DNA from 2 places in the Pseudomonas sp. NY15435 genome. Region 2 is predicted to be linked to the other one. Evidence: predicted binding sites of a transcription regulator. Region 2 holds the regulator's gene; the other holds the start of a gene.
What was found. The regulator FliA, encoded in region 2, starts transcription of late flagellar genes. The targets are predictions, from matches to a motif close to CTAAAGTTTNNNNNNNNNNNGCCGNTAA.

Region 1 (14,872 bases), on a different contig from region 2:
GCTGCACCTGTTCAGCGGAGCGACCATGCTCGGCGCATTTTTCATTGTCACCGACCCGGTATCCGGCGCCACCAGCAACCGTGGCAGGCTGCTGTTCGGCATCGGAGTCGGCGTGCTCACCTATGTGATCCGCGCCTGGGGTGGCTACCCGGACGGGCTGGCCTTCGCCGTGCTGCTGATGAACCTTGCCGCGCCCACCCTCGATTACTTCACCCGGCCGCGCACTTACGGGCACAAGAAGCCAGAACGTGGCTTCAAGGCAGGTGATCGATGAACCGCGAGTTGCTCAAGAGCATCCTGGCGCTGGGTCTGGTCGCGCTGATCGCCGCTGGCGTGGTGGCCACCGTTCACCAGTTCACCGCCCAGCGCATCGACACCGCCCAGCGCGACGCGCGGGGCCGCACGTTGCTGGAGTTGCTGCCCAGGGGCAGTTACGACAACCATCCGCTGGAGAGCGAAGTCAGCACTTTCGATCCCAAGCTGCTGGGTCGCGAGGAACCGGCGCCCGCCTACATCGCGCGCCTCCAGGGCCAGGCTACGGCGGTCGTGCTGCAGCCAGTTGCCCGTGACGGCTATGGCGGCTCGATCCAACTGCTGGTGGGCGTGACCGCACAAGGCCGGCTGCTTGGTGTGCGAGTCGTGGCGCACCACGAGACACCCGGCCAGGGCGACCGTATCGAACTGGGCAAGAGCGACTGGCTGCACGGCTTCGACGGCCGCTCACTGATCGACCCGGCCGATGCCGGGTGGAAGGTGAAGAAGGACGGCGGCCAGTTCGACCAGTTTGCCGGCGCCACCGTCACCCCGCGCGCCGTGGTCAAGGCCACGCACCTGGCGCTGCAGTACTTCGATGCTCACAAGGCGGAGCTGCTCGCCCCGGCTGCCTCGGGAGAACAGCATGAATAATCCCGGCTACCGCGAAATCGCCCTGCAGGGCCTGTGGAAGAACAACCCCGGCCTGGTGCAGTTGCTCGGTCTCTGCCCGCTGCTGGGCACCAGCAGCTCCATGGTCAATGCCCTCGGCCTGGGGCTGGCGACTCTCCTCGTACTGGTCTGCTCCAGCGTCAGCGTATCGCTGATCCGTGGCACGCTGAGCGAAGCCGTGCGCCTCCCCGCCTTCCTGCTGATCATCGCCACCCTGACCACCTGCGTCGAACTGCTGATGCAGGCCTGGCGTTATGAGCTGTATGAGGTGCTGGGCATCTTCGTACCGCTGATCACCACCAACTGCGTGATCCTCGGCCGCGCGGAATCCTTCGCCGTGAACAACAGCATCGCGCGCTCAGCCTTCGACGGACTGATGATGGGCCTGGGCTTCGCCCTGGTCCTGCTGACCATCGGCACCCTGCGCGAACTGCTTGGCCACGGCACCCTGCTGGCCGGCATGGACCTGCTGTTCGGCCCCGCCGCCGCCGACTGGAAAGTGCAGATTCCTGGCTACCAGGGTTTGCTGCTGGCGGTGCTGCCGCCCGGCGCCTTCCTGGTGCTGGGCCTGCTGATCGCACTGAAGAACCGTATTGATGAAAGCCTGGCGGACCGCGCCAAGGCGCAGGCGGGCGACGTACCCGCGACCGAGCGCCAACGCGTCCGCGTGACCGGAGTGATCGAATGAATGCTGCCAAGCGTGCGGAGATTTTCCGCCGACTCAAAGAAGACAACCCCAACCCCGAAACCGAACTGGCCTACAGCACGCCCTTCGAACTGCTCATTGCGGTGCTGCTCTCCGCCCAGGCCACCGACGTGGGCGTGAACAAGGCCACGGCCAAGCTCTATCCGGTGGCCAATACCCCGGAAGCGATCTTCGCCCTCGGCGTGGAGGGCCTGTCGGAGTACATCAAGACCATCGGCCTGTACAACAGCAAGGCGAAGAACACCATCGAGACCTGCCGCATCCTCATCGAGAAGCACGGCGGCCAGGTGCCGGAGAACCGCGAGGACCTGGAAGCCCTGCCGGGCGTGGGCCGCAAGACCGCCAACGTAGTGCTCAATACGGCATTCCGGCAGCCGGCGATGGCGGTGGACACGCACATCTTCCGCGTCTCCAACCGAACCAACATCGCGCCAGGGCGCAACGTGCTCGAAGTGGAGCGCAAGCTGCTCAAGTTCGTGCCCAAGGAATACCTGCTGGATGCGCACCACTGGCTGATCCTGCATGGGCGCTACGTTTGCAAGGCGCGCAAACCGCAGTGCGGCAGCTGCCGAATCGAGGACCTGTGCGAGTACAAGCACAAGACTTCGGACGATTGAGCGTTATGGGAAAATTCCTTCAGGCCGATTGAAAAAATCTTTTTTACCGCCCACGCCTTTGTCGATATAAGGGGCGCCAACACACCCCGTGTTGTGGAGTGCACCGAATGGCAAACGACAAAGAAGACCTCGAACTCGAGGACGATGTCAGCACAGACGACAGCGATGACGGCGCAGAAGCCACGGCAGAGGTCGCCAAGACCAACCTGACCAAGCGCCGCATCATCGATAATTACCTGGAAGAGCGTCGCCTGCAGCGCCAACTGTCCGACTACGATTTCGATCTGTAAGCCTTCTCCTTAATGTAAGTCCCACATGAAAAAGCCCCGCATCCTGGCGGGGCTTTTTGTTTTGCGCTCTTCGTAGGACCGAGGGGGGGGGGGCCTAGCCCTTGCTCACGAACCACCCAGCATCAGAGTCGCCGGGAAGTGTTCGCGAGCAAGCTCGCTCCTACAGGTTCACACCGCCACTGCGGAGCGCTGCACCACCCGGTAACAAGGCTCGTACGCCGCGCCGCCCGGCAACTTCATCCGGTGCTGCTCGACGAAGGCCTGCAGCAGCGCATCCAGCGGCTCCATGATGGCCGCGTCGCCGTGGATTTCGTAGGGGCCAAACTCCTCGATCATACGGATGCCGCGATCCTTCACGTTGCCGGCAACGATGCCGGAGAACGCCCGCCGCAGGTTCGCCGCCAGTTCATGAGGCGGTACGTCGCGCCCCAGGTCGAGGCCGGCCATGTTCTCGTGGGTCGGCTCGAACGGGCGCTGGAAGCCCTCGTCGATCTTCAGCAGCCAGTTGAAGTGGTAGGCGTCGTTGCGCTCGCGGCGGAACTGCTTGACTCGCTTGAGGCCAGTGCTCATTTCCCGCGCCACTTCCGCCGGGTCGTCAATGATGATGCGGTAGCGTTTCTGCGCCGCCTCGCCCAGGGTCGCACCGACGAAGGCGTGCAGTTGCTCGATGTACGCCGCCGCGCTGCGCGGGCCGGTGAGCACCAGGGGGAACGGCATGTCCTGGTTATCCGGGTGCATGAGGATGCCCAGCAGGTAGAGGAACTCCTCCGCCGTGCCGACGCCGCCGGGGAACACGATGATGCCGTGGCCGACACGGACGAAAGCCTCCAGGCGCTTCTCGATGTCCGGCAGGATCACCAGTTCGTTGACGATCGGGTTCGGCGCCTCGGCGGCGATGATGCCCGGCTCGGTCAGGCCCAGGTAGCGGCCGTCGGTGATGCGCTGCTTGGCGTGGCCGATGGTGGCGCCCTTCATCGGGCCCTTCATCACGCCCGGGCCGCAGCCAGTGCAGACATCCAGGCTGCGCAGGCCCAGTTCGTGGCCGACTTTCTTGGTGTACTTGTACTCGTTGGTGCTGATGGAGTGGCCACCCCAGCAGACGACAATCTTCGGCTCCACACCGGCATGCAGCGCGCGGGCGTTGCGCAGCAGGTGGAAGACGTAGTCGGTGATGCCGGCCGAGCTGTCCAGGCCGAAGCGCCGGCTGTTCAGGGCATTCTGGGTGTAGACGATGTCGCGCAGGGCACTGAACAGCATTTCGCGGGTGCTGGCGATCATCTCGCCGTCGACGAAGGCGTCGGCCGGCGCGTTGAACAGTTCCAGGCGCACGCCGCGGTCCTGCTGGTGGATTTCCAGCTCGAAGTCGCGGTAGGCGTCGAGGATGTGCTTGGCGTTGTCGATCTGCGTGCCGGTGTTGAGGATGGCCAGGGCACACTGGCGGAAGAGCTTGTAGGTACTGCCGGAGCCCGCTTCGCTGAGCTGGTGGACTTCACGTTGGGAGAGGGTTTCGAGGCTGCCCTTGGGGCTGACCGAGGCATTGTTTACCGGTCTTGGGGACATGCTGTATTCCTTGACGATGGAAGCCGGGCGCCGTGGCGCGGGCCTTCCGATAAATCGATGCGGCCGTCCATTCGGCCGTCATTGCCGGGAGCGTCGCGGCGGGGATTCTCCGGCCCGCAGCGCGCTCCTTCTGACTGTGACAAGCGAATGGCGGAAACTGCTTCCGCAATCGACGCGTCCGACGTCGATGCCTCTTGAGTATGAACGCTGCAGTGACTTTCTGATGACAGCCGGAAAAGAAAAACCCCGCCGGTGTGGGCGGGGTTTTCCAAGGACGCTTCGACGACGGTCGACGGATCAGTCCTTGCGCTGCGGACTCAGCAGCTCGATCTTGTAGCCGTCCGGGTCTTCGACGAAGGCCAGGATGCTGGTGCCGTGCTTCATCGGGCCCGGCTCGCGGGTGATCTTGCCGCCGCGCGAACGGATGTCCTCGCAGGCCTTGTAGACGTCGGCCACTTCCAGGGCGATGTGGCCGTAGCCGGTGCCCAGCTCGTATTTGTCCACACCCCAGTTGTAGGTCAGCTCGATGACGCTATTGTCGTCCTCGTTGCCGTAGCCAACGAACGCCAGGGTGAACTGGCCGTCCGGATAATCCTTGCGGCGCAGCAAGGTCATGCCCAGGACTTCGGTATAGAAGGCGATGGATTTGTCCATGTCGCCGACGCGCAGCATGGTATGCAGCAGTCTCATCGATTCTTTCCTCATCAGGTGCCCGGAGTGCGGGCTTATAAACACAAACCCCGGCTCGTGGCCGGGGATTGTTGTTCTTTTCGTAGGAGCGAGCTTGCTCGCGAACCGCGCAAAAAGCAAAAGCTTCGCGAGCAAGCTTGCTCCTGCAAGGTCCGCTTAGAACAGCTTGCGGCCCTTGTTCGCGGCGATACGCATGCGCAGCGCGTTGAGCTTGATGAAGCCAGCGGCATCGGCCTGGTTGTAGGCGCCGCCGTCTTCCTCGAAGGTCGCGATGTTGGCATCGAACAGCGAGTCGTCGGACTTGCGGCCGACCACGATGACGTTGCCCTTGTACAGTTTCAGGCGCACGACGCCATTCACGTGTTCCTGGGAGGCATCGATCATCTGCTGGAGCATCTCGCGCTCCGGGCTCCACCAGTAGCCGGTGTAGATCAGCTTGGCGTAGCGCGGCATCAGCTCGTCCTTCAGGTGAGCGACTTCGCGGTCCAGGGTGATCGACTCGATGGCACGGTGCGCCTTGAGCATGATGGTGCCGCCGGGGGTCTCGTAGCAGCCGCGGGACTTCATGCCGACATAACGGTTCTCGACGATGTCGAGACGGCCGATGCCGTTGGCGCCGCCGATGCGGTTCAGCTCGGTCAGGACCTGGGCCGGACTCATGTCCTTGCCGTCGATGGCGACGATGTCACCCTTGCGGTAGGTCAGCTCGATGTAGGTCGCGGTGTCAGGGGCCTTCTCCGGGGAGACGGTCCACTTCCACATGTCCTCTTCGTGCTCGGTCCAGGTGTCTTCCAGCACGCCGCCTTCATAGGAGATGTGCAGCAGGTTGGCATCCATGGAGTACGGCGATTTCTTCTTGCCGTGGCGCTCGATCGGGATGTTGTGGGCTTCGGCGTAGTCCATCAGCTTCTCGCGGGACAGCAGGTCCCACTCGCGCCAGGGAGCAATCACTTTCACGCCCGGCTTGAGCGCATAGGCGCCCAGTTCGAAGCGAACCTGGTCGTTGCCCTTGCCGGTGGCGCCGTGGGAGATGGCATCAGCGCCAGTGGCGTTGGCAATCTCGATCAGGCGCTTGGCGATCAGCGGACGGGCGATGGAAGTACCCAGCAGGTACTCGCCTTCGTAGACAGTGTTGGCGCGGAACATCGGGAACACGAAGTCGCGGACGAACTCTTCTCGCAGGTCCTCGATGAAGACCTCTTTCACGCCCATCTGCTTGGCCTTGGCGCGGGCCGGTTCGACCTCCTCGCCCTGACCCAGGTCGGCGGTGAAGGTCACCACTTCACAGTTATAGGTATCCTGCAGCCACTTCAGAATTACGGAGGTGTCCAGGCCACCGGAATACGCCAGGACTACCTTCTTCACGTCCGCCATGCCACTCAACTCCACGGGGGTTGTCACGAAAGGGACCGATTCTACTGTCCGCTCGGAATAATTTACAGAGGGGCGACAGCTTTTGACGACAAAGCGACAAATACTATCGTCGGTGCGACCCGACGCCGCGGCTTAACCCTTGGGTACTGCGGGCGGCGTGGCAGGCGGATTGGAGGCGCTGGCGGCAGGCGTCGCGGGCGCGCCCTGCGCAGGAGCGTTGGCGGCGGGAGTCGGTGCGGTGGGAGCGGTTGCGGCAGGTGCAGGCGGAGCCTCAACAGCCGGCTGCTCAGCCACCGCCTCGCGGGACAGGTTCACCGTCACCCGGCGGTTCTTCGCGCGGTTGGCGGCGGAGTTGTTCTTCACCAAGGGGTAACGCTCGCCATAGAAACGCACGGTGATCTGCGCTTCCGCCACGCCGTTGGCCTTGAGGTACTCCATCACGGCGATGGCGCGTCGGCGCGAGGCTTCACGGTTGGCCAGGCGGTTGCCGGTGTTGTCGGAGTGACCGTCCAGTTCGATGCGATTCACCGTCGGGTCGGCCTTCATGTACTGCAGGATGATGTCCAGTTTGGCGCGGCCCAACGGGTCGACCTCGGTGCCGCCGTCCGGGAAGCCGACCTGGCTCTGGCGCACCTGGTCGAAGTTGACCGGAAGCATCTTCGTCGAACAGTCCTGGAACTTCGTGTAACCATCCGCGAAACGCGTCGGCATCAGCCGCACCAGCAGGGTCTCGCCGGTGCGCGTGCGGTGGCGCACTTCCGGCGCGCGGCCCTCCAGCAGACCGCCGAGCAAGCGCCCGGCCTGCTGCTGCGTACTGTTGAACGGAACATCGCCCGCACCCACCTGCACAGACCCCAGGTTCAGGTCACCCTGCCCCGGCCGCCACGGTGGCGCGGCCGCCAGCAAGGTCGCCGAGCCACTGCCCAGCCAGCCCGTCTGCGGTTTGAGGCGGAAGGTTGGCTGCTCACCGGCGCGCCAGACGAACTCGCCCAGGCCAAAACCGGCCACACTCTGCGACAACCGGCACTCGAACTGGTCGCCCTCTACCGTCCATTGCGCACTTTCCATGCGCGTCTGAAAGGTCAGCGCCCAGGCCGGAAGGCTCGCACAAAGAGTGAGGAGAAGTAGAGATGGCTGGCGCACGGTGGCATCCACACAGGTAAATAGGCGTCCCAGATTCTATCGGTCGGCCTCGGCAAAACTTGATAGCGAGTGCCGGCGGCGGGCTTTTCCGGTAGCATTTCACCCTCTTCCCGCTGCAACCGCACCCCTGGAATCCGCATGTCCGACCGCCTGACACTCCTGCGCCCCGACGACTGGCACATCCACCTGCGCGACGGCGCCGCACTCGCGCAAACCGTCGGCGACGCCGCCCGCACCTTCGGCCGCGCCATCATCATGCCGAACCTGGTTCCGCCGGTACGCAACGCCGCCGAAGCCGACGCCTACCGCCAGCGCATCCTGGCTGCCCGTCCGGCCGGCAGCCGCTTCGAGCCGCTGATGGTGCTGTACCTCACCGACCGCACCAGCGCAGAGGAAGTCCGCGCTGCCAAGGCCTCGGGCTTCGTGCACGCCGCCAAGCTGTACCCGGCCGGCGCCACCACCAACTCCGATTCTGGCGTGACCAGCGTCGACAACATCTTCCACGTGCTTGAAGCCATGGCCGAAGTCGGCCTGCCGCTGCTGGTGCACGGCGAGGTGACCCGTGCCGAAGTCGACGTGTTCGACCGCGAGAAGCGCTTCATCGATGAGCACCTGACCCGCGTGGTCGAGCGTTTCCCGACCCTCAAGGTGGTCTTCGAGCACATCACCACCGGCGATGCCGCCGCCTTCGTCAAGGCCGCCCCGGCTAACGTCGGCGCCACCATCACCGCCCACCACCTGCTCTACAACCGCAACCACATGCTGGTCGGCGGCATCCGCCCGCACTTCTATTGCCTGCCGATCCTCAAGCGCAATACCCACCAGGAAGCCCTGCTGGATGCAGCAGTGAGCGGCAGCCCGAAGTTCTTCCTCGGCACCGACTCGGCCCCCCACGCGCGCCACGCCAAGGAAGCGGCCTGCGGCTGCGCCGGCTGCTACACCGCCTACGCCGCCATCGAGCTGTACGCCGAAGCCTTCGAGCAGCGCAAGGCGCTGGACAAGCTGGAAGGCTTCGCCAGCCTGCACGGCCCCGACTTCTATGGCCTGCCGCGCAACAGCGACCGCATCACCCTGGTCCGCGAAGAATGGGAAGCACCGGCATCCCTGCCCTTCGGCGACTTCGACGTGGTCCCGCTGCGCGCCGGTGAAAAACTGCGCTGGCGCCTGCTGGAGACCGAGGCATGAGTGACGAGAACGAAATCTTCGAAGGAGAACTCGACGGTTCCTTCCCGCCCGGCCCGCGCCACCCGATGGCGCGCCGTTTCCGTGGCTACCTGCCGGTCGTGGTGGACGTTGAGACCGGCGGTTTCAACGCCGGCACCGACGCCCTGCTGGAAATCGCCGCCGTCACTATCGGCATGGATGAGAGCGGCTACCTGTTCCCCGAGCACACCTACTTCTTCCGCGTGGAGCCTTTCGAAGGCGCCAACATCGAGCAGGCTGCGCTGGAGTTCACCGGCATCAAGCTGGACCATCCGCTGCGCATGGCGGTACCGGAAGAACAGGCGCTGACCGAGATCTTCCGCGGCATTCGCAAGTCGCTGAAGTCCAATGGCTGCAAGCGGGCGATCCTGGTCGGGCACAACAGCAGCTTCGACCTCGGCTTCCTCAACGCGGCGGTCAACCGCAGCGGCGTGAAGCGCAACCCGTTCCACCCGTTCTCCAGTTTCGACACCGCGACCCTTGCCGGCCTCGCCTACGGTCAGACCGTACTGGCCAAGGCCTGCCAGACCGCCGGCATCGAATTCGACAACCGCGAGGCCCACTCGGCGCGCTACGACACCGAGAAGACCGCGGAGCTGTTCTGCGGCATCGTCAACCGCTGGAAGGAATTCGGCGGCTGGATGGAAGACGAGGACTGATCCTCTCTTCCTGATCCCATGACAAAGCCCCGCTCAGGCGGGGCTTTTTCTTTCCTGCACGCAGGGCTTGCCGGCTTCCTGTAGGAGCGAGCTTGCTCGCGAACCACCGCCCGGTGAACGTCAGACCTGGCCGCTATGCACACCTGATCCCTTGTTCGCGAGCAAGCTCGCTCCTACGAAAAGCAATCCTGCGCGCCCATGAAAAAGCCCCGCCGAAGCGGGGCTCTTTCATCACCGGACAGCCTTACAGCTTGCCGGCGTGCTCGGCCAGATAGGCGGCGACGCCTTCAGGCGAGGCGGCCATGCCCTTGTCGCCCTTCTTCCAGTTGGCCGGGCAGACTTCGCCGTGCTCCTCGGTGAACTGCAGGGCATCGACCAGACGCAGCAGCTCGTCCATGTTGCGGCCCAGCGGCAGGTCGTTGACGATCTGCGAGCGCACCACGCCGTTCTTGTCGATCAGGAATGCACCGCGGAAAGCCACGCCGCCTTCGGACTCCACGTCATAGGCCTTGCAGATCTCGTGGGTGATGTCGGCCGCCAGAGTGTACTTGACCGGACCGATGCCGCCCTTGTCCACCGGGGTATTGCGCCAGGCGTTGTGGGTGAAGTGGGAGTCGATGGAAACGCCGATCACCTCGACGTTGCGCGCCTGGAAGTCGGGGATGCGGTGGTCCAGGGCGATCAGCTCGGAGGGGCAGACGAAGGTGAAGTCCAGCGGGTAGAAGAACACCAGCCCGTACTTGCCCTTGATGGCTTCGGACAACACGAAGCTGTCGACGATCTCGCCAGTGCCCAGTACGGCGGCCACGTTGAAATCGGGAGCTTTCTTACCTACGAGTACGCTCATTTGATTCTCCTTAATGGTGAGGCGCTGGGAGTGGCGGCTGCGCCCGGTCGAAACTGCCGTGCTTGAGGGCCCGTCACTCCAGTGGGGCAGCCATCATACACCCCACCCGCAACACCTACATCTGCGCGGACTCGGGGCTAACTCACTGAACCGATTGACCATTTATCGGACCGTCGAAATGAGACCCCGGCAACTTTTGACAATCATTCTCATTATTATTAGTATCGCTTCCAACAACCCCACAGCGACTGTAGTGCAACCATGTACGTCTGCCTCTGCAACGGTGTTACCGATACCCAGATCCGCGATGCGATCTACGACGGCGCCTGCAACTATCGCGAAGTGCGCGAGTGCACCGGTGTCGGCACTCAATGTGGCAAGTGCGCCTGCCTGGCCAAACAGGTGGTTCGCGATACCCTCGGCGAGCTGCAAAGCGCCCAGGCGATGAACTACAACCTGGCCTATGCGGCAGGCTGAGAAAAATACCGCTGATCAGTTCAGCAGCAATTCCGAAGAAACCGGGCCATGGCCCGGTTTTTTTATGCCCGCAATTCAGTGATTTAGCGCCCAGTTGCGGAATGAAAACATTCGCATTCATATTCCTTTTTATAACAAATTCAAGGACTTATGTTTGACAGATGGTTATAAGGGCGCGAGAATTTCAATCTCTCCCACTCCACACGGCAGGACCCCGGCATGAAAGGCGACAAGAAAGTCATCCAGCATCTGAACAAGATCCTCGGCAACGAGCTGATCGCCATCAACCAGTATTTCCTGCACTCGCGCATGTGGAACGACTGGGGCCTGAAGCGCCTCGGCGCGCACGAGTACCACGAGTCCATCGATGAGATGAAGCACGCCGACAAGCTCATCGAACGCATCCTGTTCCTCGAAGGCCTGCCCAACCTGCAGGACCTGGGCAAGCTGCTGATTGGCGAGAACACCCAGGAAATGCTGCAGTGCGACCTGAACCTGGAGCTCAAGGCCTGCAAGGACCTGCGCGACGCCATCGTGCATTGCGAAAGCGTGCATGACTACGTCAGCCGCGACCTGCTCAAGGACATCCTCGAGTCCGAGGAAGAGCATATCGACTACCTGGAAACCCAGCTGGGCCTGATCCAGAAAGTCGGCCTGGAGAACTACCTGCAGTCGCACATGCACGAAGACGACTGATCAGAAACAAGGCACCGGCGCAGTTGTGGACGCCGGTGCCCTTCCCTTCTAGACATTCGCCTTGGGCGGACGACGCACCAGCCCGGCCTTGAACACCAGGCCCGCGCACAACCCGATCACCACCAGCAGCGACAGGCGCAAGCCCACGTGTTCGGCGAGGAAGCCGATCAACGGCGGGCCCATCAGCAAGCCGCCATAGCCGAACGACGCCACTGCCGCCACGCCGCGCGAAGGCTCGACACCCGGCCGGTTACCCGCCGCGCCGATCAGGATCGGCACCACCACCGACAGTCCGGCGCCCACTAGCGCAAAACCAGCGATCGACCCGCCTATCCACGGGCTGAACAACGCCAACAGCATGCCCGCAATGGCCAGCAGCGCCAGGCTGCGCACTAGCGCCTCGTCAGCGAAGCGCACGCGCAGGCGATCACCGAACAACCGGCCCAGCACCATGGTCGCGGAGAATGCCGCGAAGCCCAGTGCTGCCAGGCGTTCGGACGCGCCCAATACCTGGTGCAACAGCAAAGCCCCCCAGTCGGCGACCGCTCCTTCGGAAACGAACGCACAGAGCGTCAGCAGACCCAGGCCGATCAGTGCCGGTGGCGGCAGGCGCCAGCCACGCTGGGCTGGCGCCTCCTCCTCCATGGGCTCCGGACGGCCCTCGAACAGATGACGGGCAAACAGCGGCAGGATCGCCACGGCGATCAGCGCCAGCAGGCTGAAGTGCCAGATCGGCGCCAGGTCGGCGAAAGCCGCTGCTCCGACAGCACCGACCAACCCGCCCAGGCTGTACATGCCGTGCAGGCTGGAGATGCACGGGCGGCCGAGGCGCCGTTCGACTTCAACCGCCTGGGTGTTCATCGCCACATCCATGGTCGCGAAGGTCAGGCCGACAGCGAGGAAGCCCGCTGCCAGGACCCAGACGTCCTGCGCCAGCCCGAGCAGGGGAAAGGTCGCCATCAGCGCCAGCCCCGAAAGCACGGTGATCGCCCGGCTGCCGTAGCGGCGCACCAGCGCGCCGGCAAAAGCGAACGCCAGCAGCGCGCCAAAGCCCGCGCCCAGCAGGGCCTGGCCCAGTTGCTGCTCGTCCACCCCGGTCATGCTCTTGAGGGCAGGCACCCGCCCCATCACGCTGCCATGGACCATCCCGCCCATGGCGAAGCAGTATCCGCACGCCCAGCGCGCGGCGTTGGCCCGCGTCTGTTCAGTCATCTTTTATTTCTTCCCAAAAACAAAGCCCCGCCAAGGCGGGGCTTTGTGCAACAGCACGAAAGACTCAGGCGTTGGCCTTGCTCACGGCGTCCTTGATCAGCGGTTGCAGCTCACCCTTCTCGAACATCTCGGCCAGGATATCGCTGCCGCCGACCAGTTCACCACCGACCCACAGTTGCGGGAAGGTCGGCCAGTTGGCGTACTTGGGCAGGTTGGCGCGGATTTCCGGGTTCTGCAGGATGTCGACATAGGCGAATTTTTCGCCGCAAGCCATCAGCACCTGCGCGGCGCGGGACGAGAAACCGCACTGGGGAGCGTTCGGCGAACCCTTCATGTACAGCAGAACAGGGTTGCTGGAGATCTGCTCTTTGATGGTATCGATGATATCCATGAACTTCCTCGGCTTAACTATCAGACACTGACCCGGCAGTCGCCTCTCGGGGCATAGGCCGGCACGGTACGGCGCATTGTACTGCAAAGCCGAGTGCAACGCTCGGCTTTGCAAATACCCTGCGACAGCCTGTCAGGCCGCCTCGACCTCCACCGGCACGCCGTTGAGCGCGGTGTTGCCGGAGAGCGCATCGAGATGGCGCTCGTCGGTCAGGTCGTTGGCACTGGCGCCACCCTGCTCGCGGGCGATGGACAGTTGCACACCCGGCCGCCCGTGGCCCCAGCCGTGGGGCAGGCTGACCACACCGGCCATGACTTCATCACTGGCCGCCACCTCGATTTCGATGCTGCCGACTCGCGAACGCACCCGCACCTTCTGCCCGTCCGCCAACCCGCGCGAGGCCAGGTCCTGCGGGTGCATGAGCAGCTGATGGCGCGGCTTGCCCTTCACCAGGCGGTGATAGTTGTGCATCCACGAGTTGTTGCTGCGCACGTGGCGACGCCCGATCAGCAGCAGTTGGTCAACCGCCGGCGATTGGGTATCGGCGAAGCGACGCAGATCATTCAGGAATATCTCCGGCGCCGCCTCGATACTGCGGCTGGCGGTCTTCAGGCGCGGCGCCAGGTTCGGCTGCAGCGGGCCCAGGTCCAGCCCGTGCGGGTATTCGCGCAGCCGCGCCAGATTGAGCTTGTGCTCGCTGGCATCACCGTAGGGGCCGAAGCGCAGGCCCATCTCGATCATCTGCTCCGGCGCCATAGTCGGCTTGAGCTCGGCGCCCTGGCGCGCGGCGTAGGCCTTGGCGAGGCCGACGAAGATTTCCCAGTCGTGCAGCGCGCCCTCGGGCTTGGGCAGGATCGCCTCGTTGAAACGGGTGACATTGCGCACCGCGAAGACGTTGAAGGTCGTGTCGTAGTGGTCGTGCTCCAGCGGTGCGGTGGGCGGCAGGATCAGATCGGCGTAGCGGGTGGTTTCGTTGATGTACAGATCGACGCTGAGCATGAACTCCAGGCCGTCCAGCGCCTGTTCCAGGCGCCGGCCGTTGGGCGTGGACAGCACGGGGTTGCCGGCCACCGTCACCAACGCGCGCACCTGCCCTTCGCCTTCGGTCAGCATCTCTTCGGCCAGCGCCGCCACGGGCAGCTCGCCGCCGTACTCGGGCAGGCCGGACACGCGACTCTGCCAGCGATTGAACGCGCCACCCGCGGTGGTCGCTACCAGGTCAACGGCCGGCGTGGTGCACAGCGTGCCGCCGACACGATCGAGGTTGCCGGTGACCAGGTTGATCAGTTGCACCAGCCACTGGCACAGGCTGCCGAAGACCTGCGTCGAAACGCCCATGCGTCCGTAGCAGACGGCCTTGTCGGCGGCGGCGAACGCCCGTGCCAGCTGGCGGATTTCATCAGCCGGCACGCCACAGCGCGCGGCCATGGCGTCAACCTTGAACGGCGCCAGTGCTTCGCGCACTGCATCCAGGCCACTCACCGGCAGGGACGTTTCACGGGTCAGCCCTTCGCTGAGCAACGTATCGAGAATGCCCAGCAGCAACGCGGCGTCCTCACCAGGGCGGACGAACAGATGCTGGTCTGCAATTGCCGCCGTCTCGGTACGGCGTGGGTCAACCACCACCAGCTTGCCGCCGCGAGCCTTCAGCGCCTTCAGACGTTTCTCCACATCCGGCACGGTCATGATGCTGCCGTTGGAGGCCAGCGGGTTGCCGCCCAGGATCAGCATGAAGTCGGTGTGGTCGATGTCGGGAATCGGAATCAGCAGGCCATGGCCGAACATCTGCTGGCTGACCAGGTGATGCGGCAGCTGGTCCACCGAGGTCGCCGAGTAGCGATTACGGGTCTTCAACTGGCCGAGGAAGTAGTTGCTATGGGTCATCAGGCCATAGTTGTGCACGCTGGGATTGCCCTGGTACACCGCCACCGCGTTGTTGCCGTGGCGCTCACGAATCTCCGCCAGGCGGGTGGCGACCAGCTCGAAAGCCTCATCCCAACCGATCGGCTGCCATTCGCTGCCGACGCGGCGCACCGGCTGGCGCAGGCGGTCGGGGTCGTTCTGGATGTCCTGCAGCGCTACT
Region 2 (14,872 bases):
CCCTCGGGCACGTTGCCCTGGTGCAGGAACAGGTCGAATACGCTGTGCTCCAGGGTGTCCGGGTCGTGGCCGAAGTAACTGGTCATCGAGCCGTGGGGGTCCAGGTCGACGATCAGCACGCGCTTGCCGGCGTCCGCCAGCAGGCCGGCCAATGCGATGGAGGATGTGGTCTTGCCCACGCCACCTTTCTGGTTGGCTACCGCCCAGACTTTCATAGTGCTGGCTCCCCGCATGCACAGGATCGGATCAGAGTCATCATGTGAAGGGTCTGATGATGCTTTTGGCACGAGCCGCGTTGCCGCGACAAATCACGCCAGGCTAGACGCGGGGCGCAGGAAATGGTCATTCCCTTTTCAAGTCCCGCAACGACGCATGGCGTGATTTGCCGCGCAACCCGAAGGGACGGGCCGCATTTTGCGCAGTGCTGCGTTACTCGTCGTTCATTTGGAATGACCAAACCACACTCCTCGCGCCTAACACTGCGCAAAATGCGGCTCCGTCGCGGCCGCGCCAAAAGCATCATCAGACCCTAGTCCCCTGCCGATGACGAAGAATTGACGGCGCCACTGCCGGGCGCCTCGCTGGCAATCACTGGTGCAGATTGCGTGCCAGCATGCCGCAACGCCGGGTCCGGCTGCGCCTTGCCGCTGCCCACCCCGCTGATGCTGCGGCGCACCTCCAGGTTGCGGGAGATCACCAGCACCACTCGGCGGTTGCGTGCGCGGCCATCCGCCGTGGCATTGTCCGCCACTGGCTGGAATTCGCCATAGCCCACCGCCGCCAGCCGACCGGCGTCGAGGCCGTCCTGGGCAAGCATGCGAACGATGCTGGCGGCGCGTGCCGCCGACAGTTCCCAGTTGGTCGGGTACTGCGAATTATGGATCGGCACATTGTCGGTGAAGCCCTCGACGTGCACCGGGTTGCGGTAGGGCGCCAGAATCCTGGCGACCTTCTCGATGATGGCGAAGGCGGCGTCGTTGGGTATCGCGTCGCCACTGGGGAACAGCAGGCTGGAATTGAGGGTTATCTCGATCCAGAACTCGTTGCCGCGCACCGACAGCTGGTCGGTGGAGATCAGGTCGCCGAAAGCCTGGCGCACGCTGTCGGTGATCTGCTGCAGGGTATCGGGGTTGCCCTGGGTCTGGCCGTCATCCTGCGGTTCGTTGAGCGACTGGTCCGGCTGCTGGGTGCGCGGGCGCTCCTCGCCGACGGGGATCGGGCGGATCGAGCGGTCCGGCTGGTTGAACACGCCGGTCAGGGTCTCCGAGAGGATCTTGTACTTGCCCTCGTTGATCGAGGAGATCGAGTACATCACCACGAAGAAGGCGAACAGCAGGGTGATGAAGTCCGCGTAGGACACCAGCCAGCGTTCGTGATTCTCGTGTTCCTCATGGCGCCGGCGGCGAGGCATACGCATCCCTCCCCCTTAGCCGACGAAGCCTTGCAGCTTCAGCTCGATGGAGCGCGGGTTCTCACCCTCGGCGATGGACAGCAGACCCTCCATGAGCATTTCGCGGTAGCAGGACTGACGCAGCACGATGCTTTTCAGCTTGTTGCCGATGGGCAGCAGCAGGAGGTTGGCCAGGCCGACGCCATAGATGGTGGCGACGAACGCGACGGCGATGCCATTGCCCAGCTGGCTGGGGTCGGCAAGATTGCCCATCACATGGATCAGGCCCATCACCGCGCCGATGATGCCGATGGTCGGCGAGTAACCGCCCATCGCCTCGAACACCTTGGCGGCGGCGAGGTCACGGCTTTCCTGGTTGAACAGGTCGACTTCGAGGATGCTGCGGATGGTCTCCGGCTCGGTGCCATCCACCAGCAATTGCAGGCCCTTGCGCGCGTAGGGGTCGCGCTCGGCGTCGGCGACGGCTTCCAGGCCCAGCAGGCCTTCCTTGCGCGCCGTCATGCTCCAGCCGACCACATGGTTGATGCCGCCGACCAGGTCCACCTTGGGCGGCAGGACCATCCAGCGCAGCATGGTCACGGCGCGCTTGAGCACCGCGACGGGAGTTTGCAGCAGGGCCGCGGCCAGCGTACCGCCGACCACGATGAGCGCCGCCGGGCCGTTGGCCAGGGCACCGACGTGCCCGCCCTCGAGGAAGTTGCCGCCGATGATGGCAACCAGCGCGAGGATCAGGCCGACCAGGCTGAGGACATCCATCAGCCGCAGGCCTCGGTCAGGTGGCGACCGATGTCATCCAGGCTGTACACCGCATCGGCCAGGCCCGCCTTGGCGATCGCCATGGGCATGCCATAGATCACGCAGCTGGCTTCATCCTGCGCCCACACCTGGGCACCGCCCTGCTTGAGCATGCGCGCGCCCTCGCGGCCATCGGCGCCCATGCCGGTGAGAACCACCGCCAGGACCTTGTCGCCATAGGCCTTGGACGCGGAACCGAAGGTCACATCCACGCAGGGCTTGTAGTTCAGGCGCTCGTCACCGGGAAGAATGCGGATCGCGCCACGGGCGTCGACCATCATCTGCTTGCCGCCGGGGGCCAGCAGGGCCACGCCGGGTCGGAGGATGTCGCCGTCCTCGGCCTCCTTGACGGTGATCTTGCACAGCTTGTCCAGGCGCTCGGCGAACGCCTTGGTGAAGGCCGCCGGCATGTGCTGGATCAGCACCAGCGGCGCGGGGAAGTTGGCAGGCAGTTGGGTCAGGACCCGCTGCAGCGCCACCGGCCCACCGGTCGAAGTGCCGATGGCTACCAGCCGGTAGGGCTTACGCTTTGGGGCGGCAGAGGTCGCCGGCACCGGAGCGGCCGGCGCATGGCTGCCGGCCGACGAAGCGGGCGCAGCCTGACGCGCAGCGCTGGCGGCCGGAGTCGAAGCCGGTGCCGACGGGCTCGAGGAATACGAAGAGTACGCAGCGAAGCGACGGTTGCTCTTGGCAATGGTGTGGACCTTCTCGCACAGCAGCTGGCGGACCTTGTCCGGGTTGCGCGAGATGTCCTCGAAATTCTTCGGCAGGTAATCGACGGCGCCAGCGTCGAGCGCGTCCAGGGTCACCCGCGCGCCTTCGTGGGTCAGCGAGGAGAACATCAGGACCGGCGTCGGGCAGCGCTGCATGATGGTCCGCACGGCAGTGATGCCGTCCATCAGCGGCATCTCGTAGTCCATGGTGATCACATCGGGCTTGAGTGCCAGCGCCTGATCGATTGCCTCGCGGCCATTGGTAGCCGTACCGACCACCTGGATCTGCGGATCAGCCGAAAGAATCTCCGAGACGCGGCGGCGGAAGAACCCCGAATCGTCCACCACCAGGACTTTGACAGCCATAGACACTCCTGAAAAAAACTTCTTCCATCACATGGGCCAGCGCAGCTTGTTTTATTGACTGCGCTCGCCCACGGCGGTCAGATACGACGGGCGTAGCGCTTGAGCATGCTCGGCACGTCGAGGATCAGCGCGATGCGCCCGTCCCCGGTAATCGTCGCCCCCGCCATGCCCGGCGTGCCCTGCAGCATCTTGCCCAGCGGCTTGATCACCACCTCTTCCTGGCCCACCAGTTGGTCGACCACGAAGCCGATGCGCTGGGTGCCCACGGAGAGGATCACCACGTGACCTTCGCCCGGCTCGTCATACTGCGCGCCCGGCACCAGCCAGCGCTTGAGGTAGAACAACGGCAGGGCCTTGTCGCGGACGATCACCACTTCCTGGCCGTCGACCACGTTGGTGTTCGACAGGTCGAGGTGGAAGATCTCGTTGACGTTGACCAGCGGGAAGGCGAAGGCCTGGTTGCCCAGCATCACCATCAGGGTCGGCATGATCGCCAGGGTCAGCGGGACCTTGATGACGATCTTCGAGCCCTGGCCCTTGGTCGAGTAGATGTTGATGATCCCGTTGAGCTGGGAAATCTTGGTCTTCACCACGTCCATGCCGACACCGCGGCCGGAGACGTCGGAAATCTCGGTCTTGGTCGAGAAGCCCGGGGCGAAGATCAGGTTGTAGCAATCGGATTCGGACAGGCGATCGGCCGCGTCCTTGTCCAGCAGGCCCTTCTCCACCGCCTTGGCGCGCAGCACGTCCGGGTCCATGCCTTTGCCGTCGTCGGAGATCGACAGCAGGATGTGGTCGCCTTCCTGCTCGGCGGACAGCACCACTTTGCCCGAACGCGACTTGCCGGCGGCCTCGCGCTCGTCAGGGCCTTCGATGCCATGGTCCACCGCGTTGCGCACCAGGTGCACCAGCGGGTCGGCGAGGGCCTCGACCAGGTTCTTGTCCAGGTCGGTCTCTTCGCCGATCAGCTCGAGGTTGATCTCTTTCTTCAGATTGCGCGCCAGATCGCGGACCTGGCGCGGGAAGCGGCCGAAGACCTTCTTGATCGGCTGCATGCGGGTCTTCATGACCGACGACTGCAGGTCGGCGGTGACCACATCGAGGTTGGAGACGGCTTTGGCCATCGCCTCGTCGCCGCTGTTCAGGCCCAGGCGCACCAGGCGGTTACGCACCAGCACCAGTTCGCCGACCATGTTCATGATCTCGTCCAGGCGCGCGGTGTCCACACGGACGGTGGTTTCCGCCTCGTTGGCCGGCTTGTCAGCGGCGGCAGCGGCAGGCTTGGCGGCAGCAGCGGGTTTGGCGGCAGCGGCCGGAGCTGGAGCCGGAGCGGCAGCGGGTTTGGGCGCAGGCGTTGCGGCAGCCGGCTTGGCAGCCGCGGCCGGTTCTTCTTTCGCACCGGTGAACTGGCCTTTGCCATGCAGTTCATCGAGCAGCTTCTCGAATTCGTCGTCGGTGATGTTGTCATCGCCGCTGGCGGCCGGAGCTTCCTCAGGCTTCGTCTGTGCGGCAGCCTCGACGGGAGCGCTGGCTTCTTCCTTCGCGCCAGTGAACTGGCCCTTGCCATGCAACTGGTCCAGCAGTGCTTCGAACTCGTCGTCGCTGATCTCGTCGCCGCCGGCCGGGGTCTCGACAGCGGGGGCCGGCGCCGGCTTGGCGGGCTCCTTGGCGCCAGCGCTGAACTGGCCCTTGCCGTGCAGTTGGTCGAGCAGCGCTTCGAACTCGTCATCGGTGATGTCGTCGCCACCCGCGCCTACCGGCGCGGCCGGCGCATCAGCGGTGGGCTCGAGGGCATCCATCAGTTGCTCGAACTCGGCATCGGTGATGTCGCCATAGGCGGCAGGAGCAGCAGGAGCTTCCTCTACAACCGGCTCAGCAGCCACCGAAGCGGCAACCGGCGCTTCGGCCGGAGCGGCGTTCGGATCAGCCAGTCGTGACAGCGCGGCGAGCAGCTCGGGAGTAGCCGGCGTCGGTTCCTCAGCGTCACGGACCTGCTGGAACATGACGTTGACGGTATCCAGCGCCTGCAGCATCACGTCCATCAGTTCGGCATCCACGCGGCGTTCGCCTTTGCGCAGCATGTCGAAGACGTTCTCGGCGATGTGGCAGCACTCGACCAGCGCGTTCAGCTGGAGGAAGCCCGCCCCACCCTTGACGGTGTGGAACCCACGGAAGATGGCATTGAGCAGGTCCATGTCTTCCGGACGGCTTTCCAGCTCGACCAGTTGTTCGGACAGTAGCTCGAGGATCTCGCCGGCCTCCACCAGGAAGTCCTGGAGGATTTCGTCATCGGCGTCGAAGCTCATTCGGGTGCTCCCTCTACAGCGTCAGCGGACGCTTAAAAACCAAGGCTGGACAACAGATCGTCGACATCGTCCTGACCGGACACGACGTCCTTTCTTGTATCGGCAGCAATCTGCGGACCTTCACCCTTGGACGATCTTTCTTTTTCCACCGCGTCGCGCATGCTCTCGTGGTCATGCTCGATGCCGGCGTAGCGATCGACCTGCCCTGCCATCCAGACCAGCTTCACCAGGTTCGATTCGACCTCGGTCACCAGCTTGGTGACGCGTTTGATCACTTGCCCGGTAAGGTCCTGGAAGTCCTGCGCCAGCAGGATGTCGTTCAGGTGCGCGGAGAGCTTGCGGCTGTCCTGGGCGCTGATGTAGAGGAACTGCTCGACACGCTTGGCGAGGTCGCGGAAGGCTTCGGGACCCAGCTCGCGGCGCATGAAGCGCGACCAGTCTTCCTGCAGTTCCTTGGCCTGGGTCTCGATGTGCATGACCACCGGGGTGCACTCTTCCACCAGGTCCATGGTGCGATTGGCCGCTTTCTCGGTCATCGTCACCACATAGGACAGGCGGTCAGTGGCGTCGGCGATCTGCGAGACTTCCTGGGCGCGGGGCGAGCTGGGGTCGATCTGGAAGTTGACGATGGCGTTGTGCAGCTCACGGGTGAGCTTGCCCACTTCCTGGTAAAGGCCGCGATCGCGCGCCTGGTTGAGCTCGGAGATCAGCTGCACGGCAGTCTGGACTTCGCCGCGTTCGAGGCAGTCGACCAATTCGCGCGCGTGTTTTTTCAGGGTCGACTCGAAGTCACCCGCGGATTCGTTGAAATCCATGACGCCCTCTTGGTCAGCCTCAGCTGCCGACCCGCTCGAAAATCTTCTCGATCTTTTCTTTCAGCACCTGAGCGGTGAAAGGCTTGACCACATAGCCGTTGACCCCGGCCTGGGCCGCTTCGATGATCTGGTCGCGCTTGGCTTCGGCGGTGACCATCAGCACCGGCAGGTGCTTCAGACGCTCGTCGGCGCGGACTGCACGGAGCAGGTCGATGCCGGTCATGCCGGGCATGTTCCAGTCGGTAACGAGGAAATCGAAGTTGCCGCTGTGCAGCATCGGCAGCGCAGTGGTGCCGTCGTCGGCCTCTGCGGTGTTGGTGAACCCCAGGTCCCGCAGGAGGTTCTTGATGATGCGCCTCATCGTGGAAAAGTCGTCCACGATGAGAATTTTCATGTTCTTGTCCAAACCTGCCTCCATCGATACCAAACGCGCCCTGGCGGGCGTGCCGTCAATTCATTGAGCGCCGTGCGCTCTTTGCTGTGGGCGCGTCAAAGGAACGTCACCCAAAAATTCGTAAGCCTATAACTTGCCTAAGGAAAATCCCTTCAGCACTGCCTCTCAGAAGCAGTCGACGCGAAACTACCCGATGCTCAGCGAGCGCGCCACTCCGCCAGACGCGAACGCAGGCGCGCGGCGCACTGGCTGTGCAACTGGCTGACGCGGGACTCGCTGACGCCCAGTACTTCGCCGATCTCCTTGAGGTTGAGTTCCTCGTCGTAGTACAGGGCCAGCACCAGTCGCTCACGCTCGGGCAGCTTGGTGATGGCGTCGGCCAGGGCCGCCTGGAAGCGCTCATCCTCCAGCCCGTGGGACGGCTCGTTGTCGTGGTGCGATGCGTCTTCGGCAAAGCCGCTACCCTGGTCGCCGTCCTGCAACATGTCATCGAAGCTATACAGACGGCTGCCCTGGGTGTCGCTGAGGATGCCGTAATAATCTTCGAGGCTCATATTGAGTTCGGCAGCAACCTCCTGATCTTTAGCGTCACGTCCGGTGCGCGCCTCGACGGCGCGGATGGCGTCACTGACCATGCGGGTGTTGCGGTGGACCGAACGCGGCGCCCAGTCGCCCTTGCGCACCTCATCGAGCATGGCGCCACGGATGCGGATGCCGGCGTAGGTTTCGAAGCTCGCGCCCTTGCCCTGATCGTATTTCTTCGCCGCCTCCAGCAGGCCGATCATGCCGGCCTGCATCAGGTCCTCCACCTGCACGCTGGCCGGCAGGCGGCCGAGCAGGTGGTAGGCGATGCGCTTCACCAGAGGGGCGTGTTTCTGGATCAGCAGTTCCTGGGAGTTGTGCGCCTGTGCCTTGCTGTACATACGCGCTCCGGAGGCCGCGGTCATACGGCCGAACCCGTGGGATGTTGCACCAGGCGCTCGACGAAGAACTCCAGGTGCCCTCGTGGGTTGGCCGGCAGCGGCCAGCTGTCGACCTTCTGCGCCACTGCACGGAAGGCCAGGGAAGCCTTGCTGCGCGGAAACGCCTCATACACCGAACGCTGCTTCTGCACGGCCTTGCGCACCGACTCGTCGTAGGGAATGGCGCCGACGTACTGCAGCGCCACGTCCAGGAAGCGGTCGGTGACCTTGGTCAGCTTGGCGAACAGATTGCGACCTTCCTGAGGGCTGTGGGCCATGTTCGCCAGCACGCGGAATCGGGTCATGCCGTAGTCGCGATTGAGCAGTTTAATCAAAGCGTAGGCATCGGTGATGGACGTGGGTTCATCACAAACGACCAGCAGCACTTCCTGGGCGGCACGGACGAAGCTCACCACCGAATCGCCGATGCCGGCAGCGGTATCCACCACCAGCACATCGATGTTGTCGCTGATATCACTGAAGGCCTGGATCAGGCCGGCGTGCTGCATCGGCGTGAGGTGCACCATGCTCTGGGTGCCCGAGGCCGCCGGGACGATGCGGATGCCGCCGGGCCCCTGGAGGATCACGTCGCGCAGGTCGCATTCGCCTTCGATCACGTCGGCCAGCGTCCGCTTGGGCGACAGGCCCAGCAGCACGTCAACGTTGGCCAGGCCCAGGTCGGCGTCCAGCAGCATGACGCGGCGGCCGAGATCGGCCAGCGCCAGCGACAGGTTCACTGACACGTTGGTCTTGCCTACGCCACCCTTGCCACCAGTGACCGCGATTACCTGAACGGGATGCATACCCATATCAATACCTTGTCTCGTCGTTCGACCGTCACGCTTCTGGCGTTTCGGCTAATCCGGTTGCAGTGCTCTACCGCCTCCGGCGCTCGCGGATCGTCTAACAGAGCATCCGCATCGCTTGGGCGGCCCAAGCGGCCACCCCACGCCCCACACGGGGCTCACAATCTTCAGCTGGCGCGACGCACCGGCTGTTGGTAAAGACCGGCGAACATGTCCGCCATGGCGTCTTCGCAGGGCTCTTCGGGCGACTGCAGGCTCACCGCACGACTCACCAACTGGTGCGCGCGTGCCACATGCAGGTCATCCGGGATCTTCGGCCCGTCAGCCAGATAGGCTACCGGGAGATGCTGGCTGATAGCCAGAGCCAGAGCTTCGCCGAGGCTTCCCGCTTCGTCCAGTTTGGTCAGGATGCACCCGGCCAGCCCACAGGAACGATAGTTCTGCCAGGCGGACTTGAGCACCTGACTCTGGCTGGTCGCGGCCAGCACGAGGTAATTCTTCACGTTCAGGCTCAGCGACGACAGCGCTTCGAGCTGCATGCGCAGCGCCGGATCGTTGGCCGGCAGGCCGGCGGTGTCGATCAGCACCAGGCGCTTGCGCGCCAGCGGCGCCATGGCCTGGATCAGCGACTGGCCCGGATCGACCAGGGTCACCGGCACATTGAGGATACGGCCGAGAGTCTTGATCTGCTCCTGGGCGCCGATGCGGAAGCTGTCCATGGACACCAGGGCAATGCTCTGCGCGCCATATTTCAGCACGTAGCGGGCAGCCAGCTTGGCCAGGGTGGTGGTCTTGCCCATGCCGGCCGGGCCGACCAGGGCGATCACGCCACCCTGCTCCAGCAGGTCGATTTCCGGGGTATTGATCGAGCGCGCCAGGTGCGCCAGCAGCATGCGCCAGGCCTGCTTCGGGTCGGCGATGGACGCCACGCGCTCCAGCAGGTTGCGCGACAGATCGGCCGGCAGCCCCATGCGTTGCAGGCGACGCCACAGGTTGGCTTGTTTCGGACGCTGGTTCTGCAACTGGTTCCAGGCAATCGAGCCCAGCTGCACTTCAATCAGTTCGCGCAGGCCGTTGAGCTCGAAGCGCATGGCTTCCAGCGCCTGCTGGCCGGCAGCGGCGGGCGCCGGGGCGACCGGAGCGTCCATGGCTTCGGCGAGGGTCTCGGCAGCGCTGCGACGCGGCGCCTGGGTGCCGTACATTTGACGGTCCTTGCGCACACCATCGCTTGCGCGGGCCGGGGCCGACAGGTCCGCCTTGGCCTGGGCGATCTTCGCCTGGGTCTTGCGCAGTTCGGCTTCCAGCGCCGGGTTCGGCTTGCTGGCAGCCACCGGGGCCTGGTAATCCAGCGCCGCGGTCAGCTCCACGCCGCCGGCGACACGGCGATTGCCGATGATCGAGGCATCCGGGCCCAGTTCGTCACGGACCAGTTTCATGGCCTGACGCATATCAGCGGCGAAGAAGCGTTTTACCTGCATGGTCTTGGACCTCAATTCTGCCCAACGGTGGCAACAATCGTGACTTGTTTGTTGTCCGGGATTTCCTGGTAGGCCAGCACGTTCATGGTGGGAACTGCCATCCGGGCGAATCGCGACATCATCGCGCGGATGGGACCTGCCACCAGCAGAATCGCCGGCTTGCCAAGCATCTCCTGACGCTGCGCCGCTTCAACCATCGAGCGCTGCAGCTTTTCGGCCATTCCGGGTTCCAGCAACATGCCGTCTTCGGAGCCCTGTCCGGCCTTCTGAAGACTGTTGAGCAATATCTGTTCCAACCTGGGTTCCAGAGTGATCACAGGCAGCTCCGGCTCTAGTCCCACAATGGTTTGCACGATTGCGCGGGACAGCGCGACGCGAACCGCCGCCACCATCGCGGCGGGATCTTGACTCTTCGCTGCCACGTTGGCGATGGCTTCGGCGATGGTACGAATGTCGCGTACCGGCACCTGTTCCTGCAGCAGTGCCTGAAGCACCTTGAGCAGGGTCGAGAGGGAAATCAGCCCCGGCACCAGCTCTTCGGCGAGCTTGGGCGAGGTCTTGGCCAGCAGCTGCATCAGTTGCTGGACTTCCTCGTGGCCGAGCAACTCGTGGGCATGCTTGTGCAGCACCTGGTTCAGGTGGGTGGCAACCACGGTACTGGCATCCACCACGGTGTAGCCCAGGGACTGCGCCTGGTCGCGCTGCGAAGCCTCGATCCACACCGCTTCCAGGCCGAAGGCCGGGTCCTTGCCAGCGATGCCATTGAGGGTGCCGAACACCTGGCCGGGGTTGATCGCCAGGTCGCGGTCCGGATAGATCTCGGCTTCCGCCACACTGACGCCCATGAGCGTCAAACGGTAGGCGTTGGGCAGCAGGTCGAGGTTGTCGCGGATATGCACTGACGGCATCAGGAAGCCCAGGTCCTGGGACAGCTTCTTGCGCACGCCCTTGATCCGCGCCAGCAGTTGGCCGCCCTGGTTGCGGTCCACCAGCGGAATAAGGCGGTAGCCCACCTCCAGACCGACCATGTCCACCGGGGTCACGTCGTCCCAGCCCAGCTCCTTGGTCTGCTCGGCACGCTGCGCCGGCAGCAGTTCCTGCTGGGTCTGGGCTTCCTGCTCGGCCTTCTGGCTGGCCTGGCGCTGGCGGTGCCAGATCAGGTAGGCGCCAGCGGCAGCCAAGCCGCCCAAGCCGACAAAGGACACGTGCGGCATACCCGGGACCAGGCCCATGGCGATCAGGATGGCGGCGGAGATCGCTAGCGCCTTGGGCGAGGCGAACATCTGGCGGTTGACCTGCTGGCCCATGTCCTCGGAGCTGGAGACGCGGGTCACCATGATCGCGGCGGCGGTGGACAGCAGCAGCGACGGCAGCTGCGCCACCAGACCGTCACCGATGGTCAGCAGGGCGTAGACCTTGCCGGCGTCGCCGAAGCTCATCGAGTGCTGGATCATGCCGATGGCCACGCCACCGATGAGGTTGATGAAGAGAATCAGCAGGCCGGCGACGGCGTCACCGCGGACGAACTTGCTGGCACCGTCCATGGAACCATAGAAGTCGGCTTCCTGGGCCACTTCGGCGCGACGCTTCTTGGCTTCCGCCTGCTCGATCAGGCCGGCGTTGAGGTCGGCATCGATGGCCATCTGCTTGCCGGGCATGGCGTCGAGGGTGAAACGCGCGCTCACCTCGGAGATACGCCCGGCACCCTTGGTGACCACCACGAAGTTGATGATCATGAGGATCGCGAAGACCACGATACCGACGACGTAGTTGCCGCCGATCACCACCTCACCGAAGGCCTGGATCACCTTGCCCGCGGCGGCGTGGCCGTCATGGCCGTGCAGCAGCACGACGCGGGTGGACGCGACGTTCAGCGCCAGGCGCAACAGGGTGGCGACCAGCAGGATGGTCGGGAATACGGCGAAATCCAGCGGGCGCAGGGCATACACGCTGACCAGCAGGACGACGATGGACAGCGCGATGTTGAAGGTGAACAGCACATCCAGCAGGAACGGCGGGATGGGCAGGGTCATCATCGCCAGCATCGCCAGCAGCAGCAGCGGCACGCCGAGGTTGCCCCGGCTGAGCCCTACCAGATTGCTGCGAACAGTGCCGATCAGTTGCGTACGATCCACCCGTGATTCCCCTGCGCGTTGGCGGCCGAGGTGGCCGCCGGATCAAACTTTTGACGCCCAACCGGGCATCCGCACAGGGTTTTGCAGGAAGCGTTCCAACTTTCTCGAAGGGCTGGAAATAGCTGATTCAGAGCGGCCGGATCACCAACTTCCTGAAGCGCCGCCACCGCCGCTGGAACCACCACCGCCGGAATAGCTGCTGCCCCCACCGGAGGACGATCCTCCCCCCGAAGACCCCGACCCTGACCTCGAACTGCCGCCAGTCATGAAGGCGACCAGGAAGGGGAAATACAGCATGGGAATCAGCACCAGAGAGTCGGGAAACACCCAGGGCCGCTGCAGGACGCCTACCGTATGGATGACGAATCCGGCGATCACCATGGCAAACGCCAGGCGGACGGCGAACTCTACGCGACTGCGCTTCCAGGCACCGAAGGCGAGGAAGAACGGCAGGCACAGAAACACCAATCCGATACCCGCGGCAAAGGGCAACGCCAGGCCAAAGAGCGGCACGTCGCTACCGAACTGCGCCGCGCCTAGCGCAATAGCAGTCAGGTAAAGGACGATACCGCCCACTATCATCGCCGCCTTGCCCGATGACGCCGCCAAGGCGCCGACGCCCCCACCCATCAGCAGGCAGAACGACAAGGCGAACAGCATCGCCGGAGCGCTCTGCAGGCCACAACCGAGCGCCAGCACCATGGCCACGCCCACAGCGCCCGGGATGACTATCTTCACGCCAAGCCAGCGGCGGCGCAGTGCAGCTCCCGCCAATGCGCCGACACCCAGGCCGATCAACAGCGCCCAGCCCTCAGTCGTCAGATGGAAGTCGCGACTTTCTTCCGGGAGAGTTTCGCCGTCGATCAGGCGCTCCAGCACTCCCACCGCCTTCTCGATACCGCCGGCGAAATCGCCATTGCGGAACGCCGGAACCATCTCTTCCCGGATGATGCGCCCGGCGACCACGTCGGGAATCGCCCCTTCCAGGCCGTAGCCGACCTCGATGCGCATGGTCCGATCATCCTTGGCCACCAGCACCAGCACACCGTCGTCCACGCCCCGGCGCCCCAGGCGCCATTGCTCGAAGACACGGGTGGCGTACTGCTCGATGCTGTCCTCGCCGGTGCTGGGCAGCATCAGAATGGCGATCTGTGACCCCTTGCGCTGCTGCAGCGCCATCAGCCGCTGTGTCATCGCAGCGATCCAGTCGTCATCGAGGGTGCCGGTGAGGTCGGTGACGGGGCTTTGCAGCTCAGGCACCTTGATGGCGAGGGGAAGCTCATCTCCAGCTTCCGCTTTGCCGGGCGCGGCAACGAGCTCGTCCTGCGCGGGACGGGCGACGTCGGTCGGCACCTGTGCCTGGGCGCCAGCCGTACCGAGCAGGATGGAGAGCAACAGAGCACAGCGAATCCAGATGTTCATACCTTCATTCCTTGAAAATCGCCGCAGGGAGCGCGAATCACACCCTCACCAACTGCCGGACGCGCCCCCGCCACCGCTGGAACCGCCGCCGGAACTGCCACTGGAGGAGCCGCCGGACGAACCGCCGCCCGAGCCGGAGCGACCTCCAGCGCCACCCCGCCCGGTGCCGAACACCCATATCCCCGGCAGCCCCATGAAGGGCAGCACCACCAGCCAGTTCAGCGGAGCCGATGGCGCGCCGATAGCCAAACCAAACAGCAGGTACAGGCCGATGAGGACCGCCAGGCGCTTGTAGAAGCCTTTGCGACTGCCCGGCGCGCTGACCGCCTTGCGGCTCTTGCCGGCCTTGATCCCGCCGCGCCATGCATCGCGCATCATCGAGATCAGCAGCCACCAGAGCCCCAATACGAACAGCGCCATGATGGGAGCGGCGAGTGCGTAGACCCACAGGACGCCGCCGAAACGCGGCGTCAGGAAGCCGAGCAGGATGCAGTAGGCGATCAGCCCGAGCACGGTGTAGAACGCCGCCCGCACCGTCCATAGCGCGCCGAAGGTGGCACCGCCGACCAGCAGACAGATCGGCGTCGTTGCCACGGTCGCCAGCCAGTCATTGCCGCCCGCCACCACTGTCACCAGCGCGACGACTGCCGCACAGATCACCAGCGCGCCACGCCAGCCGATACGGCGCGCCGCCAGCAGCGCGCCGCCCACGCCGCCAACAACGAAGGACGCCAGCAGCAGCCAGGCTTCCAGCGGAATGTGCAACGGCTCGGACGCTGGCTCAGGCAGCGTATCGCCGTCGACCAGCCCGATCAGCGCATCCACCGCCGCGTCGATACCACCCGCGTAATCGCCCTCGCGGAAAGCCGGCGCCATGCGCTCGCGGATGATGCGCCCGGCCAGCACGTCGGGGATCGCGCCTTCCAGGCCATAGCCGACCTCGATGCGCATCAGATGGTCGTCCTTCGCTACGACCACCAGCACGCCATCGTCGATGCCCTTGCGGCCGAGCTTCCACACGTTGAACAGTTTGTTGGCGAAGGCCTCGATGCCCATCTTGCCGACCGTGGGTAGCATCACCACGGCAATCTGTGCGCCGCGCCGGTCTTCCAGGGCCTTGAGCTTGTCGATCAGGTGCGCCTTGGCGGAGGAGTCGAGAGTGCCGGTGACATCGACCACGCGTTCGCCCAACGGCAGCAGGACTTCGCCTTCGGCACCCGCCGCCGCCCAGACGTGCTGGGAGCAGAACAGGTAGAGCAGAAACCAGAG

Region 1: the regulator FliA is predicted to act here: its motif matches at 7,341-7,368, upstream of ACNFH5_RS17255 (flagellar protein MotY).

The regions. Positions count from the first base shown of each region.
Region 1 covers NZ_JBLUQA010000006.1:397,575-412,446, reverse strand. The annotation lists gene ACNFH5_RS17295 (RnfABCDGE type electron transport complex subunit D) at 1-274, shown strand, start outside; gene rsxG (electron transport complex subunit RsxG) at 271-906, shown strand; gene ACNFH5_RS17285 (electron transport complex subunit E) at 899-1,612, shown strand; gene nth (endonuclease III) at 1,609-2,247, shown strand; gene ACNFH5_RS17275 (PA3496 family putative envelope integrity protein) at 2,355-2,537, shown strand; gene ppnN (nucleotide 5'-monophosphate nucleosidase PpnN) at 2,706-4,097, opposite strand; gene gloA (lactoylglutathione lyase) at 4,395-4,787, opposite strand; gene ACNFH5_RS17260 (argininosuccinate synthase) at 4,944-6,161, opposite strand; gene ACNFH5_RS17255 (flagellar protein MotY) at 6,294-7,304, opposite strand; gene pyrC (dihydroorotase) at 7,443-8,489, shown strand; gene rnt (ribonuclease T) at 8,486-9,166, shown strand; gene ACNFH5_RS17240 (peroxiredoxin) at 9,411-10,013, opposite strand; gene ACNFH5_RS17235 (bacterioferritin-associated ferredoxin) at 10,275-10,490, shown strand; gene bfrB (bacterioferritin BfrB) at 10,710-11,186, shown strand; gene ACNFH5_RS17225 (MFS transporter) at 11,235-12,398, opposite strand; gene grxD (Grx4 family monothiol glutaredoxin) at 12,463-12,789, opposite strand; gene ACNFH5_RS17215 (molybdopterin oxidoreductase family protein) at 12,922-14,872, opposite strand, start outside.
Region 2 covers NZ_JBLUQA010000003.1:178,580-193,451, forward strand. The annotation lists gene ACNFH5_RS08065 (ParA family protein) at 1-215, opposite strand, end outside; gene motD (flagellar motor protein MotD) at 530-1,411, opposite strand; gene ACNFH5_RS08075 (flagellar motor protein) at 1,427-2,167, opposite strand; gene ACNFH5_RS08080 (protein-glutamate methylesterase/protein-glutamine glutaminase) at 2,167-3,285, opposite strand; gene ACNFH5_RS08085 (chemotaxis protein CheA) at 3,363-5,591, opposite strand; gene ACNFH5_RS08090 (protein phosphatase CheZ) at 5,624-6,406, opposite strand; gene ACNFH5_RS08095 (chemotaxis response regulator CheY) at 6,426-6,800, opposite strand; gene fliA (RNA polymerase sigma factor FliA) at 6,998-7,747, opposite strand; gene fleN (flagellar synthesis regulator FleN) at 7,744-8,571, opposite strand; gene flhF (flagellar biosynthesis protein FlhF) at 8,736-10,046, opposite strand; gene flhA (flagellar biosynthesis protein FlhA) at 10,058-12,181, opposite strand; gene ACNFH5_RS08120 (TPM domain-containing protein) at 12,323-13,603, opposite strand; gene ACNFH5_RS08125 (TPM domain-containing protein) at 13,649-14,872, opposite strand, start outside.